Regions from separate parts of the Undibacterium sp. Ji83W genome, predicted to be linked through region 2. Evidence: riboswitches for the same ligand, from Rfam matches in the RefSeq annotation. Region 2 holds a riboswitch; the other holds the start of a gene.
What was found. A riboswitch is a leader RNA that binds a small molecule or an ion and turns the genes downstream of it on or off. The one in region 2 is predicted to bind glycine.
Positions count from the first base shown of each region.

Region 1: linked by a shared signal. The riboswitch ahead of ACO0LD_RS03940 (hypothetical protein) and the one ahead of gcvT (glycine cleavage system aminomethyltransferase GcvT) in region 2 are both predicted to bind glycine.

Region 1 is NZ_JBMPOZ010000001.1:869,726-873,138, forward strand. It holds gene ACO0LD_RS03935 (tetratricopeptide repeat protein) at 1-931, opposite strand, end outside; glycine riboswitch at 1,108-1,199, shown strand; glycine riboswitch at 1,400-1,516, shown strand; gene ACO0LD_RS03940 (hypothetical protein) at 1,568-1,801, shown strand; gene ACO0LD_RS03945 (hypothetical protein) at 1,992-2,741, shown strand; gene ACO0LD_RS03950 (C39 family peptidase) at 2,786-3,373, shown strand.
Region 2 is NZ_JBMPOZ010000001.1:424,657-428,069, reverse strand. It holds gene ACO0LD_RS01955 (pectate lyase family protein) at 1-806, opposite strand, end outside; glycine riboswitch at 1,248-1,336, shown strand; glycine riboswitch at 1,348-1,470, shown strand; gene gcvT (glycine cleavage system aminomethyltransferase GcvT) at 1,543-2,673, shown strand; gene gcvH (glycine cleavage system protein GcvH) at 2,766-3,143, shown strand; gene gcvP (aminomethyl-transferring glycine dehydrogenase) at 3,267-3,413, shown strand, end outside.

The sequences.
Region 1 (3,413 bases), 450 kb from region 2:
CTATCAATTCACCTGCGCAGATAGCGCAAGACTTGATTTTTTCATTGGCTTTGGTGAGGTCTACCCTTGCCACGCTGGATAATTTATGAAAATCAGCAAACTGTTTTTTACTGGTTTCGGCGGCCAGTTTATCACCACGAGCGTCCCATGCCTGCTGCTGCAAGAACATGCCGCGTGCCAGATAAGCATAGCCATACATGCTGGATTTTACCCAGACGTCAAACTGCTTTTGAAAATCTTTGTCCAACCGCGACAAAGTGCCAAAACGCTTATACAGGGTATTTGACTTCAGCCTGCCAGCCTTGTTTTGTGCAAACGCGCTATCCAGTGCAATATCGAGTTTTTTGAATTCGCCGCGCCACAGCATGCCAACCAGGATGTTTTGCTCATGTTCTTCATCAGCATAATTGCTGCCCAGTTTTTGCAGTTCAGGATTTTCTGTTGATCGCTTCATCCACACAGCCTGATGCAATTCGGTATTTCCAGCATCGCGAAAAGACTGGTGCCAGATTTCTTGATAGCCCTCTTGCACCATGCTGTTTTTGCGGGCGATATACCATTCTGCCGTCATGCCCCAGTAAGAATAAAATCTCTCCATATCCTTGGGGAAGGGATGGAAGTAGGCTTTATAGCTGAGCATGTCCTTGTCACTTTTTTGCCCCACCACCTTATAAGGCATGAAACGGCTTTCCACCATTTTTTGCACCAACTGTGTCAATGCAGGATCAGACAGCCAGGCGCTTTCCTTCACTTTGTCATTGACAGCATCCTGCGCGGCGGGTTTGATTTGTGCATGGACGTGCATGGCAGAAAAGCCCAATGCCATTGCACAGGCCAGGCTGAGTTCACGCAAAATTGAACATTCTTTTAATCGGGATTTGCCAGTCAATTGCTGAGTCATGGATGGTGAGGTGATTGAAATATTCAGCAATCATAGCCTGACAGTCAAGTAAAAGCCAAACGCAGATACTCATGTGGGATACAAATCACAGATTCCATGAAAACAGAAAAATAAACCATTTGACATCAAAAATGATTTGCAAATGAGTAATGTGTGCACTATGCTCATTTCTACAACTTGTACAACAGGTTGAGCACATTACGAAAAAAATGATATCGGGAGAGACTGTCAAATAAGGACAGCGCCGAAGGAGCAACCGCCCCGGAAACTCTCAGGCAAAAGGGACCGTTATCATTGGAACTCATTTCATGAATAAGGGTGGGTGCGAACAAGGCGATTTGGGATGCAGTGCAAGGCGTGGTGTGCGGCCAAGGCTCATGCCTTGGCAAGCAATACAACACAGCAATGCGCCCAAATCACCAGTTCCCGAAGGGTTTGATTCATAAGGCTGACAGCCTTATGAATCAAGCGCACCTCATTATTATTTATGAAATGAGTTCCGCCAACTCTGAAGAGCTGCCTGACTACGTCGCCAGGCACACCGAAGGAGCAAGCATTGCGACCTTACCAGCAGGCGCAGGCGAAATCTCTCAGGTCCAGGACAGAGGGGGTATCCGTTGCGTAACTGCGCACGGACATCCCTTTGACGTCTGGAGTCTGCATACCATGAAATTCATCCATTTGAACGGTGACACTGTCACCGCGATGGCGGCCGCCTGCGCGCTGTCCATCTATAAAACCGGGTTCTACACTGATTGCAAAACCGTGTTCAACAGCATGCGCGATACTCAGCACGCAGCCAGCCATGATGTCCCTAACTACAAAGATGATCTCAGTATCACCACAAGTCTTTTTCTCTCACACGATATACGACCGCAGTGTAGTCACATTCATTATTGACGCTGACCAGCTCAAGTTCTTTCTAATAAAAATTCTGGTTATAGAGTTCTGAACCGCTCTATAAGCTGATCCCCTATTCCCGTTTGCGCGGGAATGTTGTCCGGCATGCCCAGCCATGCCGTGTTTCAAGCCGCCCAGTCCGCTTGAATGGGCGAGCTATTGTCTAAATTTAACCAAGGAGTAAATCATCATGCATTTTCACCCTGTTTCAAGATTCAAAAAATCCACCCTGGCCGCTTTGATACTCAGTATCAGTTGTGCTGTCGCCAGCCCTTCACTATTGGCACAAAATGTGACCAGCGATATTGGTGGAACAACTGATCAGGCACGTCTGGTCAGTGCTGCTGCGCAACGCGATTTTGCCGAGTTTGTGCAGTTCAATGTGCAGCGTCGCGGCGGCACTTTGCCGCCTGAATTCCCGCTCGAAGTCAATGATGTGCAAGACCTCAAGGATGCCAAGATAGGCTATGGTTTTCCAGTCTATAGCCTGCCGCCGCAAGATGTCATGAATGGCCGTGGTGATTTGCGCAGCATGGCAAAAGCAACCGGCGAATGGCGCTTTGTCATCACCCTCAATGACACACCGATAGGTCTGGCAACACTGCGGCAAAACAACGGGCGCTGGGGTGTAACTTCGTATGGTGGCGCAGTGCTGGCCAAGGACGTCGATGCAGCTATTGCCGTACACGGCAATAGCACACGCTCCAACTTGCGCTTTATCCGTGTCTATCAAGCCATGTCGGATTTTCTGGAAGTAGTTTCGCCTACCGATGCACGTGCCCGCTTTGCCCCCCTGCATTCAGCACGTCAGACTTTGCTGCTGCAACAGCGCAGTGAAAAACTTGGCACACAATCTGCCAACAATGGCTTGCTGGAACAAAGCGACATTCTTGAACCTTTGCGTGTCAGTGTCAAACGCAATATCGACAGCTTCCGCTAAACCAGCAACCATCTGAATATACCTACAATAAATACGGAGATATCATGAAAAAAAATCTGTTAAAGCTCATATTCGTCTTGGGAGCAATGCTGGGCATACCCAGCGTTTATGCGCAATACCGTGCATTGAATGTGCCGCTGGTCACGCAAGAGCATAGCCAGTGGTGCTGGGCAGGCAGCAGCAAGGCATTGCTGAGCTTCTACAATCAAAATCCCAGCCAGTGCCAGATCGTGAACTGGGCTTATGGCCTGAATTACGCCTGTGGCAATACCAATTTTAACTGGAACAGCAACGCCAACCAGCCTAACTCCATGTACGGCAGCGGCGGCAGCGTGCAAAACATCCTGGCACATTGGGGGGTGTCAAATACTGCCTATAGCTATGCATCGTCATGGAACACGGTGGTCAATGACATCAATGCCAACCGCCCCTTTGTCATCCGCTATGGCTGGACCAATGGCGGCGGCCATATCATGGTCGGCACAGGCTATGAAGTGTATAACGGCAGCAACTACATCTACATCATGAACCCATGGCCAGGCGAAGGCAAAACTTACAGAACCTATGGCTCTGCCGTGTCCGACTATGATCATCAGTGGACACATACACAGCGCATGAATGTCAGTGGTTGATATTTGAAATAGTGATGCAGTAAATTGTATAAAAAGCAGG
Region 2 (3,413 bases):
CCATCAAACTCCAGATCGCCCGCGCCCGGGCATTCAGCAAGAGAGCTGAACAGGGTGTTGTGGTCTATCCAGACATAGCCCGGGAATTTGCCGCTCTGGCCTTCAATGCCTATGGCATCAATAGAACCAGGCAGTAAGCCTATGGTCATGTTGCGGATAATGACATTGGTCGCGCCACCTTTGACGGCGATGCCAAAATTAGCCGCTGAGCCATTGCTACCTTCAATCGTGACATTGCCTTTATTCTTGATTTCGACTATCGCGCCTTTGGCTTTTTTCCATTGTGTGCAGGCATCAGGAATAGTGCGGAAATCAAAAGTACCGTTATAGCGTATCACCAGACCACCGGTACCATTATAAGCATCAAGCGCTGCCTGCATTTGTGCTGCTGTTGTGACGGTTACTGCTGCCACTGTGCCACCACCAGTGACCAGCCCGGCAAAGCCGCCGCTGTGTCCGGCTGGCGCTGTGCCAGAGCCAGAGCCAGGACCGTCATTTGAGCCACTGCCACCGCCAGTATCTGGCGCGCCAGCTGGTCCCACGGCACATTTCTCTTTGGTGTCAGCAGTTGCGGCGACACCAAAGGTGGCGGCAGTACAACTGACATTGCCAGACAGCGATTTGACCACCCATTTGTCTTTCAATCCAAACGATACCTGCAGTGCTTTGTCGCCTACTTTGCAGATGCCGCCTTCATCGGCACATTTGGAAAAACCGGAAGGCCAGTCTGCTGCGTAGACATTACCTGCACTGCCAGCTGCTGCGATGATGGCAAAGGCGATCAAATTCAATTTTTTGTTATTCATTTTCCCTCCGGGTTTTTTGCTTCGTCAGTTTTAAAAAAAAATCGCTTACCCCAAACCTCTGCGCAACTGATCTCTTTTGTATTAAAAGATCTGCTTTGGCATTCAATTTGGTGAAGCGAATATTTGCACAATAGAAATAAAATCGGAGCTAGGGTAACAATGGATGCTGATCATTCCCGTGATTGTTTCCTCTTAAAACAATAGTTACAAATTAACACAGGGAAGAGCGTCAAAATTGATAGTGGTCTGGCTTTGGTTGCTCTTGCTGATCAGGTCTTTGTAGTAAGTTTCGCGTAAGTTTTATAAGTGGTTTTATTGCTCGCAATCTTGTTGCTTTTGTCCTGGCTTGTTGTTTTGCTCATTTTTTTACTATTCCAGCGACTTTTCTGTAAATATTTCCACGCTCAACTATCCAAGCCCTTGCAAGCCTTATATAATCGCGCTACTTGATCGGGAGAGCGCGACGAAAGTTGCCGCCGAAGGGGCTAATACCCAAAAAACTCTCAGGCACAAAGGACTGATCAACGGGGTAGTTAAAAGTTGCCCCAACTCTGGAGAGCGGTAGCGGCACAGCAATTCGCCGGACTACCCACCGAAGGTGCGCGCGGGCAGCAAACATACATGGCTCCCGTAATCTCTCAGGTACCAGGACAGAGGGGTATGCGATTTCAGCGCATGCGGCGTTTATTCGTCGGCATGCGTTTGTTCGTCCCTTCAATCTGGTAGCGAGGCACTCATGACGCAAGCAGCGACATCACTCAAGGCAACTCCCCTCAATGCAGCCCATCGTGCGGCTGGTGCAAAAATGGTTGATTTTGGCGGCTGGGACATGCCCGTCAACTATGGTTCCCAAATCGAAGAACATCATGCAGTGCGCACTGATTGCGGCATGTTTGATGTATCCCATATGTGTGTCGTCGATTTGCAGGGTGAAAATGTACGCAGCTTCCTGCGTGACCTGGTTGCCAATAATGTCGATAAATTGCAGGTAGCGGGCAAGGCCCTGTATTCCTGCATGCTGAAGCCTGAAGGCACGGTCATCGACGACCTCATCATTTATTTCTTCAGCGAAAACTGGTTCCGCCTGGTCGTCAATGCTGGCACCGCAGAAAAAGACATCGCCTGGATGAATGCCCGCAATGCAGAAACCAATAGCGGCCTGACCATTACCCAGCGCCGTGATGGTGCTAACGCTTTTGCCCTGGTGGCAGTGCAAGGCCCGAACGCCCGCGCCAAGGCATGGGAAGTCTTGCCAGAGACCAAAGCTGCCAGTGCAGAAATCAAACCTTTTAACGCAGTCATCGTGGCCGACACTTCCTTTGGTGAAGTCATGGTGGCACGTACTGGTTATACCGGTGAAGACGGTTTTGAAATTGCCGTGTCTGCTGACCGTGTGACTGATTTCTGGAATGCCCTGGTTGCAGCCGGTGTCAAACCTGCTGGCCTGGGTGCGCGTGACACCTTGCGTCTGGAAGCTGGTATGAATTTGTATGGTCAGGACATGGATGAAACAGTCAACCCGCTCGATGCTGGTCTGGCATGGACCATAGACCTGGTCAGCGAACGTGATTTCGTCGGCAAGCAAGCACTGCAAACACAAGGACAGAACGCCCAGTTCCTGGGCCTGATCCTGCGTGAAAAAGGCGGCATCCTGCGTGCCCATCAAAAAGTGGTATGCGCACAAGGCGAAGGCGAAATCACCAGCGGCACTTTCAGCCCCACCATGGAGCAGGCAATTGCACTGGCGCGTTTGCCTATGGGTGTGTCGGTAGGCGATACTGTGCATGTTGTTATCCGTGACAAGCAATTGGCAGCATCTGTTGTCAAACTGCCTTTTGTCCGTAACGGCAAAATCCTGGCCGTATAATTTGATCTGCAGTCAGTACAGCTACTGGTACTGACTACTATTGATTAGCCACTCATTATTATTTAAAACAATTTATTTAACTGGAGCCCATCATGAACGTACCAGCAGACTTGAAATACACCACATCCCACGAATGGGTACGCACAGAAGCAGACGGCACGATCACTGTCGGCATTACTGAATTTGCTCAAGATGCTTTGGGCGATATCGTTTTCGTTGACCTGCCTAAAGTTGGCACAGCACTCGAAGCAGGCAAGGACTGTGCAGTGGTTGAATCCGTCAAGGCAGCTGGTGATATTTATGCACCAGTGACTGGTGAAGTTGTTGCCATCAATGAAGCACTGGCCGATGCACCAGAATCCATCAATGCTGATGCGTTTGCAGCATGGCTGTTCAAACTGAAACCAGCCAATATTGCTGATGTTGATGCCTTGATGAATGCTGAAGCTTACGCAAAAAATATTGCTTAATTAATGCACATAAGGTGGCCTGATGGTCACCTTATTGCTTTGGATTTGCATGATGCAATGAAATCCTTGGCCCCGCATAGCTCCGCCTGATATTCCACGTTACTCTTCTGTACCCCATATACCATGACCCGTCCTTCACTGACCCAACTGGAAGCGCATGACGCTTTCATCGCTCGCCATATCGGCCCTTCTGAAGCAGAACAAGCCGCCATGCTGAAAACCCTGGGCTATGCTGACCGCACAGCCCTGATTGATGCCATCGTCCCGGCC